Regions from separate parts of the Pseudomonas anguilliseptica genome, predicted to be linked through region 1. Evidence: riboswitches for the same ligand, from Rfam matches in the RefSeq annotation. Region 1 holds a riboswitch; each other region holds the start of a gene.
The links. Region 1 has a riboswitch for cobalamin ahead of cobW (cobalamin biosynthesis protein CobW). Riboswitches for the same ligand answer to the same signal wherever they lie in the genome.
Positions count from the first base shown of each region.

Region 2: another riboswitch for cobalamin. It lies ahead of BLW24_RS04460 (TonB-dependent receptor domain-containing protein); the one in region 1 lies ahead of cobW (cobalamin biosynthesis protein CobW).
Region 3: another riboswitch for cobalamin. It lies ahead of cobO (cob(I)yrinic acid a,c-diamide adenosyltransferase); the one in region 1 lies ahead of cobW (cobalamin biosynthesis protein CobW).
Region 4: another riboswitch for cobalamin. It lies ahead of BLW24_RS13410 (energy-coupling factor ABC transporter permease); the one in region 1 lies ahead of cobW (cobalamin biosynthesis protein CobW).

Region 1 is NZ_FNSC01000001.1:1,518,526-1,521,785, forward strand. Features, by position in the region: gene cobN (cobaltochelatase subunit CobN) at 1-967, opposite strand, end outside; gene cobW (cobalamin biosynthesis protein CobW) at 1,042-2,094, opposite strand; cobalamin riboswitch at 2,197-2,392, opposite strand; gene BLW24_RS07425 (cobalamin biosynthesis protein) at 2,483-2,923, shown strand; gene cobM (precorrin-4 C(11)-methyltransferase) at 2,920-3,260, shown strand, end outside.
Region 2 is NZ_FNSC01000001.1:938,038-941,297, reverse strand. Features, by position in the region: gene BLW24_RS04465 (cobalamin-binding protein) at 1-150, shown strand, start outside; gene BLW24_RS04460 (TonB-dependent receptor domain-containing protein) at 236-2,140, opposite strand; cobalamin riboswitch at 2,241-2,452, opposite strand; gene dxs (1-deoxy-D-xylulose-5-phosphate synthase) at 2,519-3,260, opposite strand, start outside.
Region 3 is NZ_FNSC01000001.1:4,525,832-4,529,091, forward strand. Features, by position in the region: gene BLW24_RS22040 (cobyrinic acid a,c-diamide synthase CobB) at 1-1,167, opposite strand, end outside; gene cobO (cob(I)yrinic acid a,c-diamide adenosyltransferase) at 1,164-1,775, opposite strand; cobalamin riboswitch at 1,886-2,127, opposite strand; gene BLW24_RS22050 (MliC family protein) at 2,195-2,761, opposite strand; gene BLW24_RS22055 (IS5 family transposase) at 2,924-3,260, opposite strand, start outside.
Region 4 is NZ_FNSC01000001.1:2,763,855-2,767,114, forward strand. Features, by position in the region: gene BLW24_RS13400 (acyl-CoA dehydrogenase family protein) at 1-582, shown strand, start outside; gene BLW24_RS13405 (PaaI family thioesterase) at 592-1,047, shown strand; cobalamin riboswitch at 1,080-1,283, shown strand; gene BLW24_RS13410 (energy-coupling factor ABC transporter permease) at 1,339-2,019, shown strand; gene BLW24_RS13415 (hypothetical protein) at 2,024-2,764, opposite strand; gene BLW24_RS13420 (DUF3703 domain-containing protein) at 2,873-3,199, shown strand.

The DNA of each region.
Region 1 (3,260 bases):
CATCCAGCTCGGGCAGCACGATATGCATGGCCAGGTCACGCGAACCCAGGCCCTGGGCATTGGCTTGCCACTGCTCGTGGTTATCCAGCGCGCAGATGGCCTGCAGTACCGGGATATCGCGGCGGAATGGTCGCGCGCTTGGCGCTTCCGGGTTAGACAGGGCAAAGGCGGTGGTATTGATAATCAGGCGGGCATCGGCTTGCTCCAGCCAGTCCTCGACCTGGGTCAGACAGGCCGCCTCCTTGAGGCTGGCCACGGCAATCGGCAGTGGATTAAGCCCCTGGGCCTGCAGCCGCTGGCAAAACTGATCGATAAACCCGGTATTCGCCGCCTGCACCTGGGTGCGGTAGAACAGCAGCGCCGCCACCGGCGCATCGGCCTGCCAGCTGGCTTGCCAATCGGCCAGGCTTGGATTGGCCAACTGCGGGTGATACAGGCCCACGCGCGGCAGCGGCTGTGGTTCTACCCAAGAATACTCGCGCTGTAGCCACTCGCTGGCGATGCAGTTAAATAGCTGCAACGCATTGCCCGCGCCGCCCTGCCGCAGAAACTGCCAGAGCCTGTGGGCGCTCTCGCTATCGACATTGCTGAGGCCCATCAGCTCGGGATCAGGGCTGTCGTCGCCCGGCACCATAATCACCCGCGCGCCGCGCTCGGCCAGTTCGACCACGCGCTCGATGCCGTAGCGCCAGTAGCTGACGCCGCCGTGCACCGAGATCAAAATCACCTTGGCGTGCTGCAGCACCTGCTCGACGTAGAAGTCCACCGAGGCGTGATTGCTCAGCTGCGCCGGGCTGGCCAGGCGCAGGCTGGGGTAATCCGCCGGCAACTGGCGCGCCGCTTCGGCCAGCAGCGACAGGTGCGAATCTCCGGTGCAGAGAATCACCAGCTCGGCCGGGGTCTGGCCGAGATCGGCAATGCTATCGACCGGCAGCTGGCTGCCGGGCTGGGTGCGCAATAGATGCATGGCAATTCACCGTGGGAGGGGCTTTAGCCGCGACAGGCCTTATAAGGCTCGCGGCTAAAGCCCCTCCCACATATTTAGGCCAGCGCGGCTTGCAGTTCGGCTTCGATAGCGGCCTGATCCAGGGTCTGGCCAATCACCACCAGGCGGGTGATGCGCGGCTCATCGGCCTGCCAGGTGCGGTCGAAGTGTTTGTCGAAACGTTGACCAACGCCCTGCAGCAGCAGGCGCATCGGTTTGCCGGGAATCGCCGCAAAGCCCTTAATGCGCAGGATGCCGTGTTTGCTGACGGCCTCCTTCAGCGCTTGCAGCAGACGGGCCTCCTCGGCCTCAGGCAGTTCCACGTGGAACGAGGCGAATTCGTCGTGATCGTGGTCTTCATGGCCTTCCAGGTCATGGTGGGTCTTGCGGCCCTCGATATGCAGCTCGGTCTCGCAGTTCAGGCCCAGCAGCACGTCCAGCGGCAGCTCGCCGCCATGGGCTTCGATGATTTTCACCGCCGGCGGCAGCTCTTCCGCCACTTCAGTGCGCACCGCAGCCAGGGCGGCGGCATCGAGCAGGTCGGCCTTGTTGAGAATCACCAGGTCGGCGCTGGCCAGCTGGTCGGCGAACAGCTCGTGCAGCGGCGATTCGTGATCCAGATTAGGGTCGAGCTTGCGCTGCGCATCGACCTGATCGGGGAAGGCGGCGAAGGTGCCGGCGGCCACGGCAGGGCTGTCGACCACGGTGATCACCGCATCGACGGTGCAGGCGTTGCGGATTTCCGGCCAGTTAAAGGCTTGCACCAGCGGCTTGGGCAACGCCAATCCCGACGTTTCGATAAGGATATGGTCGAGTTCGCCACGCCGCGCCACCAGCTCGCGCATCACTGGGAAGAACTCTTCCTGCACGGTGCAGCACAGGCAACCGTTGGCCAGTTCGAAGATGCGCCCGTTGGCTTCTTCTTCGCTGCAGCCGATGGAGCACTGCTTGAGGATTTCGCCGTCGATGCCCAGCTCGCCGAACTCGTTGACGATCACCGCGATACGCCGCCCGTCGGCGTGGCCGAGCATATGCCGCAACAGGGTGGTTTTTCCGGCGCCGAGGAAGCCGGTAACGATGGTGACGGGAAGTTTGGCGAGGGTTTGCATGGCGAGTCCTGCGTGACGTCGATAGAAAGACGAGCAGGAGGCGGCACAGACATGACAGCCACGGGGCTGTCAGCCAACACCACCGGATCACCCCGCCCGGTTGTCGAAAACGCGACGAGGCAGGTCTCCTGGCTCACGGTCTGCGCGTTGCGCCACCCTTCTACCTTCCCGCCGTACGGCAGTGGTGTATCGAAGGGCTTTGGACCGTTCACAGTTGCGGGGGCAGCCAGGGCATTCACCCTGTTCCCTCTTAGCTTCATGGGCATGCCCACGAAGAACCTCGAACGCGACAAGGCTACGCAGGCCATGGCGGCCGGTCAATCGCGGTTGACCACTGCCGGCCGCCATGGTGAGCTACGCCGCCGCACACACCGAGCGCTATTAGATGATGCCCAGCCCTGCCGATACTCGTCCCGCGGCCATCATTCAAGTGGTCGCCGGGCTTGGCTGCCGCAGCGGCTGCAGCGTTGAAGATTTATCCACATTGCTGATTCACAGCCTGCAGGCGTATGGCCTGACTGTGGATAACCTGGCCGGATTGGCCAGCATCGCGCATAAACGCGACGAGCCGAGCCTGCTGGCACTGGCTCAGCGCCTGGGTCTGCAGCTGAACTGCTTCAGCGCAGAAGAACTGCAGCCCTATCAACACCTCGTGCAAGGCTCGCCGCTCACCCTGGCCGCCACCGGCAGCCCCGCCGTCGCCGAACCCTGCGCCCTGACCCTGGCTGAACGGCTGGGCGGCCAACCGGCGCGTCTGCTCGGCGAAAAAACCCGCAACGCCAGCGCCACCTGTGCGCTGGCGTCGATTGCGCCCAAGGATTTGTCATGACCGTCTACTTTATCGGCGCCGGCCCCGGCGACCCCGAGCTGATCACCGTCAAGGGCCAGCGCCTGCTGCGCAGCTGCCCGGTGATTCTCTATGCCGGCTCGCTGGTGCCCGAGGCCGTACTACAAGGCCATAGCGCTGAGCAGGTGATCAACACCGCCGAGCTGCACCTGGATGAAATCATCGAACTGATCCGCCAGGCCCACGGCAAAGGCCAGGATGTGGCCCGCGTGCACTCCGGCGACCCCTCGCTGTATGGCGCGATTGGCGAGCAGATCCGCCACCTGCGCCGGCTGGGCATTGCCTTCGAGATCATCCCCGGGGTGACGGCCACCGCGGC
Region 2 (3,260 bases), 580 kb from region 1:
CAGCTGGATGCCTGGCGCATCTGGCCGGGGGTAGCCGCAGTTAAGCGTAAACAGCTGTGGTTGGTGCCGGATGCTGGCCTGGAGCGGCCGAGCTTTCAGATGCTGGGGGCGGTGGGGACGTTGTGTGAGCGGTTGGCTGAGGCGCGCTGACCGGGGTTTTCCTGCTCGTAGAGGTTAGCTTGTGATGCGTTGGTTTTAAGTCGTATGCAGCCGAGCGGCTGCATACGCCCACCTCTTAAAGGTCGGGTGTCCAGGTCAGCGATAGCATCCCGCTGCGACCTTCCTCTCGAAAGCCATAACGCGTCACGCTGTTGAAGAACGCATCGTCCGGGCGGCTGTAGGTGGCCTGGCTGTAAGCCTTGCCTAGCAGGTTGTCGACTTTCACCTGCCATTGCAGTTCTTTACTCATTTTCCAGCTGCCGCGTAGGCCGAGCAGGCCATAACCAGCAATTTCGCGTGTGTTCGCAGCGTCGTCGTAGCGGCTGGATACCGCTTGCCAGGTCAGGCCTGCGCCAAAATCGCCGAACTGACGGTCAAGATCCAGGTTGAGGCTGCGCTTGGCGCGTCTCGGTAAGGTATGCCCACTTTCACGGTCACGCGGATCGACCCAGCCGGCGGACAATACGGCCTGCCAGCCCAGCAGGTTTCGCTCAAGGCTAAGCTCCAGGCCTTGAAGGCGTGCTTGACTGACGTTCTGTGGCTGGCTGAAGAACGTCACTGGGTCACTTACCACGGTAATCAGGTCTTTTACTTCGGTGCGGTTGGCGGCAAGGCTCCAGAGGGTATTCAGATGCTCGCCGCGTAATTGCACTTCATAGGTTTTCGAGTGCTCAGGTGCGAGGTCCGGGTTGCCGCCGTAAAACGCTGACGTTGGGAAGTACAGATCGTTGAAAGTCGGTGCGTGGAAGCCTTCACCATAACTGAGCAAAAGATCCAGTTGTTGGCTGAGGTTGAGGGTCAGCGCCGCGTTTAGCGTACTTTCGCTGCCGAATTGTTCGTTGTCGTCATGACGAAGGCCCAATTCGGTGGCGAATCCATCACCCTGGAAACGATGCTGGGCGAAAGCTGCCTGGTTCCAGCGTTCATTTTCGCTGAAAGCGGTGCTGCTGGTTAGGCGGTCTTCATACCAGTCCGCGCCTAGCAGCAGCTGATGCGCCTCGCCCAGGGTCAGGGTGTTCAGCCAACTGGCGGAGTCGCGGTAGGTGTTGAAGGCAAAATTGTTCGATGCATTGAAGTCATCACGGTTGTCGCTCTTGTCCTCGATATGGCCAATTTCCACGCGACTGCTCCATGTGTCCAGAAGCTGAGCTTCCAAGTGCCCCGCGACGCTGGATAGGCTGAAGCGTTCGCTGGGGTTACCCGGATCGAAGCTGAACAGGTCGTCGTATTCGGTTTCGCCGCGCTGATCGAGCAAATTGAAACCGCCCGTCAGGCGCTCATGAAAGCGATGCTCCAGGCTCAGGTTTAGGGCTTTGCGGCGTACGCCATCGTGGTCACCATCGCGCCCTCGGGAGTCATTGGAGCGGTCAAAGCCTGCGCTTTCGTCGAGGCTGGCACCCAGGTCGAAGCGAGTCTGTTCGTTGCCACCGGAAAGGCCAAGGCTGCGCTCGAAGGTCTGCTGAGTGCCTGCAGACAGGCGTAGGCGCGGCTGCAGGCCAGTTTCGCCACGGCGCGTGAAAATCTGGATGACCCCGCCGATGGCGTCGGCGCCATAAAGCGCCGAGCGCGGCCCACGCACCACCTCAACCCGCTCTATCTGCTCGGGGCTTATAAACTCCAGGCGGGCTAGACCGCTGGCTGCCGCGTTGAGGCGTACACCATCGACGAGTACCAGCGTCTGGTTGGCATTGGCACCGCGGATAAATACGCTGGTCAGGCTGCCGCGACCACCGTTCTGCACGATAGAAATGCCGGGTGCACGATTTAGCAGTTCGGGCACGCTACTTACTTGCAGGCGTTCGATGTCCTGGCGAGTGAAGACCGAGGTGGCAGCAGTAGCCTGTTGGCGGGTTTCGACTTGGCGACCGGAGGTGATCACCAGTGCTGGTAATTTCAGCGCGTCCTGATGGTTATCGGTTGATTCGGCATGAGCAGCCAGCGGCAGCAGCGCCACAGCCAGGGCAAGACGGGACAATTTCACGTAGAGAATCCTCAAAAGGTCGAACGACTTTTGAGAAGGGCAGGGGCAAGAACGGGCGCGCGGGCGCAGCCTGAGCTTGACGGTGATGCCCTCCGCAACACCAGTCACATCCTGCAAGGCCGGTCTCCGGGCTCTCGACGTGCGCCGCCTCGCCTTCCCGGATGACCCAGTGGCGTTGAGGTGACGTGCAGAACGGCTCTGCGGTCGATTACCGTTGCGGGGGCTGCGCCGGGATGGTTCGTCAGAACGCACCGGCTTCCCGTTTAACGCCGCTTCACTGTGGAAGGGCGCACCTTGACGGAAGTAAAACGCCGCGCACCTTAATGCGCGGGTGGATGAATTACAAGCAAGCCTGGCTCAGCTCTGGATGAGCGGTGCTCATGCAGAAAAGCTGGCGAGGCGCGCTCGGATGGCGGCTTCGATACCGGTGGCATCCAACCCGCATTCGGCAAGCATCTGCGCCGGTTTGGCGTGCTCGACGTAGTAGTCGGGCAGGCCCAGGTGCAGCACTGGCTTGAGGATGTTCGCGTGGGCGAGGAACTCGCTGACTGCGCTGCCAGCACCGCCCATCACGCTGTTTTCTTCGATGGTCACCAGCAGTTCGTGGCTGGCTGCCAGCTGGCGTACCAGGGCCTCATCCAGCGGTTTGACAAAGCGCATGTCGACCACGGTGGCGTCGAGTGCATCGCCCACCTTGAGCGCCTCACTCAGTTGTACGCCGAATACCAGCAAGGCTGCTTTGCTGCCTTGGCGACGAACGACGCCCTTGCCGATTTCCAGTGGCTCCAGACCTGGCTCGATGGTGGCATTCGGGCCGCTGCCGCGTGGGTAGCGCACGGCGGCCGGGCCGTTGAGCAGGTGGCCGGTGGTCAGCATGCGGCGCAGTTCGTTTTCATCGCTCGGGGTCATCACCAGCATGCCGGGGATGCAGCGCAGGTAGGAAATATCGAAGCTGCCGGCGTGGGTCGGACCGTCTTCGCCGACCAGGCCGGCGCGGTCGATGGCGAACAGCACGTCGAGGTGCTGCACGGCCACGTCGTGAATCAGCTGGTCATAGGCGCGCTGGAGGAAGGTGGAATAGATCGCCACCACCGGCTTGGCGCCATCGCAGGCCATGCCG
Region 3 (3,260 bases), 3.0 Mb from region 1:
GGTCAGCGGTTGCAGGCCGCTGCTGAGCGCCGAGTAGTGGAAACTGTGGCCGCGCAGCAGCCCTTCCGGCAATTCGGCCTGCTGCAAGGCCATGGCGGTCATGCGCGGTTGCAGGGTGGCTTCGCCGCTTAGCAAGCCAAGCATTTGCCCACTGACGCCCTGTTTATCGGTCAGTTTGTCGAGCAGATAGAGCATCCCGCCGCACTCGGCATGGATCGGTTTTCCGGCAGCATGGTGCGCGCGAATCGATTCGGCCATGGGCTGGTTGGTTTCAAGTGCGGCCAGGTGCAGCTCCGGGTAGCCGCCAGGCAGATAGAGGCTGTCGATATCGGGCAGTTGCTGATCGCTGAGCGGCGAAAAGAACGCCAATTCAGCACCCAGTTCGCCCAGCAAATCGAGGTTGGCCTGATAGAGAAAGGCAAAGGCGCTGTCGCGCGCCACGCCGATCCGCACGCCCTTAAGCAACGGCGCGGGCCTTACCTGCTCAGGCGCGGCGAAGCTGACCGGCGGCGGCAGGCTGGTATCGGCACTGGCGGCCAAGGCATCGGCGGCGGCGTCCAGGCGCGCATCCAGGTCGGCCAGCTCCCCCGCCTGCACCAGACCCAGATGGCGGCTTGGCAAACCAACTTCGGCGCTGCGCGGCAGCGCGCCGTACCAGCGGATCGAGGCTGGCAGAGCATCACGCAGAATCTCGCCATGCCGCGCACTGCCAACCCGATTACCGAGCACCCCGGAGAACGGCAAATCGGGCTGGAACGTTGCCAGGCCATGGGCCATGGCGCCGAAGGTCTGCGCCATGGCCGAACCGTCGATTACCGCCAGCACCGGCACGCCAAAGTGCCGGGCCAGGTCGGCCGCAGAGGGCGTGCCATCGAACAGCCCCATCACCCCTTCGATCAGAATCAGATCGGCCTCACCTGCCGCCTCCCAGAGCAGACGACGACTCTCGGCTTCGCCGACCATCCACAGGTCAAGCTGATACACCGGCGCACCGCTGGCGCGGGCGAGAATCATCGGGTCGAGAAAGTCCGGGCCGCACTTGAACACCCGCACGCGCTTGCCTTGGCGTGCATGCAAACGCGCCAAGGCAGCGGTTACCGTGGTTTTACCCTGGCCGGAAGCGGGAGCTGCGATCAATAAGGCGGGGCAAGAGCGGGCGCTGCTCAAAACTCCACTCCCTTTTGTGCTTTAACCCCGGCTTTGAACGCATGCTTGACCAGGCTCATTTCGGTGACGGTATCCGCTGCCTCGACCATCCCAGGCAGCGCGCCACGACCGGTCACCACCACATGCTGCAGCAGCGGACGCGCTTCAATATCGGCGAGCACCGCGTCGAGTTCCAGGTAGCCATATTTCAGCGCGATATTCAGCTCATCGAGCACCACCAGACCGATGGCCGGGTCATTCAGCAGCTGCGCCGCCACCGCCCAGGCCTCATGGGCCTTATCGATATCGCGCTGACGATCCTGAGTCTCCCAGGTAAAGCCCTCACCCATTACGTGATAACTGACTTCATCGGGAAAACGGCGGAAGAAGCTTTCCTCGCCGGTGCTGGCCGCGCCCTTGATAAATTGCACCACGCCGACCTTGAGGCCATGGCCCAAGGCACGCGCGACCATGCCGAAAGCGCTGCTGCTCTTGCCCTTGCCATTGCCGCTGTGCACCAGCAGCAGGCCGTATTCGTCCTGGGCCTGGGCAATCTTTTCATCGATCAGGGCTTTCTTGCGGGCCATGCGCGCCTTGTGCCGGGCGTCACGCTCAATCGATTCAGTCATCGCACTGCTCCACCGCCACAGGGCGATCTGGCTGGAAAAAGCATGCGAGGACAGGGAAAGCGCGGGGCCACGCACAGCGCAAACCACACGCCAGCCATCGCCCTCCGCGATGCCGTGGACTGCAACAGGCCGGTCTCCGGGCTTGTGAGCGAACCTTGAGGTTCTCAGAACCTAGCAGGCTCTATGCCGCGCCTTCCCATGCTTGAGCACAGTGGCACTTGCGGCGTTTGACTCACTTACCGTTGCGGGGGCAGCGTCGGAATAGCGGGCGTTCACACGCACAGCGCACCGACTTCCCAGTTTCACCCCACACACGCACAGCGTTCGGGGCACCTGTTACAAGGCGCGAAGGGTAGAGAGTTCGCGATTAAGCGTCAAACGAATGCGCCATTTAGCGCAGACGGCTTAAGCCACCAGGGTTACTTGGCCTGACACTTCATCTCGGGCGAGCCATAGCCCCACACCACGGTCGCCTCACTCTGGTGCTCCCAGAATGATTCATTGCGCCCCTGATATTTACTGCCGCTGGCTGCAGGCTGCTGATACATCAACGACACGCTGTCAGCAAACTCGGCCAGCAGGGTCCCAGGCTCGGTGGGGTAGTAGGTGACGATGACTTCCTTGGCTGGCAGGCCATCGCATTGAAAATGCACCGGACCGGTCCCTTTCAGTAACGCGTAGCGCGCCTGCAGTTCGGCAATCCGCAGGCGATAGCTCTCGGCTACGCACTGCTCACGGTCAGCGGCCTTCCAGCAGTCATTGCGGCCTTTTATCCAACCTCGCTGCTCAGCCTTGAGTACGGGAGGATGCTGGTTTGCGGCCTTGGCCGAAGCCTGCTGATAAATATCCGACATTTTCTGATCAAGTTCGGCCAGAGCAGGCGTCTGACAAATCAGCGCCTCGATACTGCCAGCCTCTACCTTGGTGCAGCTGAACGATGGCTCAGCCGCCTGCAGGGTCGCTAACGGCAGGCCGAGCAGAGCCAAAAGGGCAAAACGCTTAGGGATGGTCTGAAGTAGCCATGTATTTCTGGCTGACTTCAGCCCCGCCGATTTTGAAAGCGGCAAATCGATCAAAAACGATCAGATTACCCATTCATTTCTGTGTTTTTAGCCGCCGCGAGTAGCTCGCGGCAGCCATTTCCCGCATTACAGGCGCACCTCTCCTGCATTGGTCAGTAAATGTCGGCGTGCCATCCACAGGTTCGACAGCGCGAACAGCGTCACCAGTTGCGCCGTGTTCTTGGCCAAGCCACGGAAGCGTGTCTTTACATAACTGAACTGACGCTTGAGCACCCGGAACGGGTGCTCAACCTTGGCGCGCACCTGGGCCTTGGCCTTCTCGATCTTGCGTTTGGCTTTGTACAGCGGGCTGCTCTTACCCAGCTTCTTATAGGTGCTGCGGCGGGCAGCAACCTGCCAGATCACCTCGCGCCCATCATGTTCGGGGCGCTTTTCGACACCGGTATAACCCGCATCGGCGCAC
Region 4 (3,260 bases), 1.2 Mb from region 1:
GCGCTGACCATGCGCATGGGCAAGGCGCTGGATAACCCGCACGATGAGCAGGAAGACAAGTTCGCTCGCCTGGTCACCGCCGTGGGCAAGTATTGGATCTGCAAACGCGCGCCGGCCATGATCAACGAGGCTGCCGAGTGCATGGGCGGTGCCGGGTATGTCGAGGACACCATCCTCCCAAGGCTGTACCGCGAAGCACCGGTCAACTCGACCTGGGAAGGTTCGGGCAACGTGCAGTGCCTGGACGTGCTGCGCGCGCTGTCCAAGGAGCCGGGCGTGCTTGATGCGCTGTTCCATGAGCTCGGCGACGGTCACGGCGATGCGCTGCTGAAAGCCCATATTGCGCAACTGCAGGCAGATTTCCGTGACACCGCCGATATCCAGTACCGCGCCCGTCAGCTCACCGAAGATGTGGCTCTGGCGCTGCAGGCCAAACTGCTGCTGGAAGCCGGCAATGCCGAGGTCTCCGATGCCTTTATCGCCAGTCGTCTGGGTGGTCAGGGCGGGCGGGTCTACGGCACCCTGCCGCGTGGGGTGAATGTCGAAGCGCTGGTGGCGCGCAGTACGCCGCACCTGATCTGAGGCCTGAACATGCACGGCAGTCTGTTTGAGCGGTTGAAGGTCTGGCTGACCGGCGATATTGCGGCGGATTACGGTATCTCCCAGCTGCAGGCCGCAGCCGGGGTGGCGAGCTTCAGCAGTCAGCCGCCGGCCGTGCACTTCAATCCGCTTGGCGGTGTGCATGGCGGCTATACCGCCACGCTGTTCGATGCGGCGTTGGGGTTGGCGGTGTATTCGCAGGCCAGTGCCTCGGAGGTCTACGTGACCGCCAGCCTGCAGGCGAATTACCTGCGCCCGATTGGCCTTGCGGCTTTGCCGCTACGTACTGAAGCCTGCGTGCAGCAGCGCGAAGGGCGAGAGGTCGCGGTGCAGGCCACGCTGCACGATGCTCAGGGGCTGCTGTGCGCCACTGCCAATGGCGTCTTCACCTGCTTGCGTCATACGGCGTCAGGCGCTACCCAGTCCGTTGGTTTGCCTGCGCGGTAAACGTCGGGCTCTGTCATTTCTCGCGGCCGCCGGGTAAGGTGGCCGCCGATGGTTCCAGCCCGTGTGATGCGGCTGGATGAAAAGGGAACAGGGTGAAGCGCACGTCGCCAATGCCCTGGCTGCCCCCGCAACTGTAAACGGCGAGCGAAGCCCAGATGCCACTGACTGCAAGGTCGGGAAGGCGGGCGCAGTGTCAAGCCGTGAGCCAGGAGACCTGCCATCGAAGCCGGGCGCTTATGCCCATCCCCTCAATCCGGATCATCGCGCGGTGGGCGCGGTACAGGAATCTCTATGCACATCGAACCAGAAGTCGTTACTGGCGCCAAAATCTTCCTCGGCTATGCAACCGCCGCAGGTGCCTTTGGCCTTTGCGCCAAGCTTGCGCTCGACAGCGTGCGTGACAATGGCGGCGCTGCCGCCCTGGCATTACGCAGCGTGCTGACCACTGCTCTGGTGTTCTGCTTCTTTGAAGTATTTCCGCACCACGCGGTCGGGGTTTCCGAGGTGCATCTGATCCTCGGTTCGACCCTGCTGCTGCTGTTCGGCGCCGGTGCTACGGCTGTTGGTCTGGCGCTCGGCCTGCTCCTGCAGGGGCTGCTGTTCGCTCAGTTCGACCTGCCGCAATACGGCATGAACGTCACTACGCTGCTGGTGCCGCTGTGGGCTATCAGTGTGCTGGCCAAGCGCATTATCGCGCCGGGTACTGCCTATGTGGACCTCTCCTACAAGCAGGCGCTGGCGCTGTCGACGGCCTATCAGGGCGGCATCGTCGCCTGGGTCGGCTTCTGGGCGTTCTACGGCAACGGCTTCTCCGGCGAGAACCTGGCGGCCGTGGGCAGTTTTGGCCTGGCCTATATGAGCGTGATCCTGATCGAGCCGCTGGTCGATCTGGGTGTGTTGGCCGCTGCCAAGGCGCTGTCCGCGTATAGCCGTGGGCCGTTGTTCAACTCGCGCCTGCATCAACCGGCCTGATTGATTACTGGCGACGCTGCCAGATCAGCTTGCCGGTATTGCTCTCAGTGACCAGGTACTGGTCACTGAAGCGATAGTAGGCAGCGGGCTGATAGTCACTGCGGCCTTGCCTCTGCACTTCCAACAGGCCGTTGTTACTCTGCCAACGGCCGCTGTATTGCAGCTCGCCAGGGCTGTCGTAGTTCCAGTCGGCGCCACCTGCCACGCTGCGTGTCCATTGTGAAACGCTGCCGTCGCCCTGCAGTTGCAGAATCATCTGAGTGGTCATAGAGGCGAAATTGGCGCCGCCGCTGTTGATGATCTTCTCGTGTACCCAAGTGCCGATCAGTGCCGGATCGCGTGTGGCGCTGCTGCTTGGGTTGCTTGCTTGAGCGGCTACTGCACTCAAGTTCTGCCGGTGGAACAGCGCCTTGCGTTCCAGGGTTGCCCCAGTCGTCGGGTTGCGTGCGGCAATATGAGCGTTAAGCATGCCATTGGCGTAAGTGGCATTCATATTGGCAATCAGCTGCCCGGACTGCGCTTCGCTGATCTGCGCGCTGAGCAACTGGCCGTCAAAGCTGCCGCTGATCTGCAGGCGCAACCTGCCACCTTCCACATACTCCCCCGTGACCTGTTTGCCCTGGCTGCGCAGGTGCATTTCGGCTGGCTGGCCATCCAGCGTGGTCAGGTAATGGCCATCCAGGCGATCTGCCAGCAGAAAACTGGGTAACAGACAGAGCACAAGGGTGAGCAGGGCGCGCGGCATGAGCGTTCCTTAGGCAATTGGCCGACAGAAGATTAGCAACGGATGCTTGGCCTGGGGGCCGCCCCGCACTTGCAGACTGCGACGCAGCTTGAAAATAGGAGCGTTGCCATGACCCGTGAACAAGCCTTCTGGCAGGAATACCAACTGGCCCGCGCCCTGCGCGGCACTGATCCTGCTGCCGAGCTGCGCCATCTGGAGCGGGCGCATATTCTCGGTCAGCGCTATTTCAGCGAACACCTGCGCAGCCATCTATGGATGTTCGCTTGGGCCTGGCGCCAGCGAGACTGGTCCGAGGGGCTGGCACAACTGCTGCGCATCCCCGGTAGCCTGGGGTCGCTGCTGGGGTTTTATCCCCTAGGTAATCCGGGTGCCCGGCGCGTCGGCCCGCTGACCCCACAGGCTGTGCCCGAGGATCTCAAGACGTTGCTCAAGTAGCCTGCGCGGATAACGTCGCGCTATCACAAGCGCGGCGGATCAGGGCAAGATAGAGCCATTC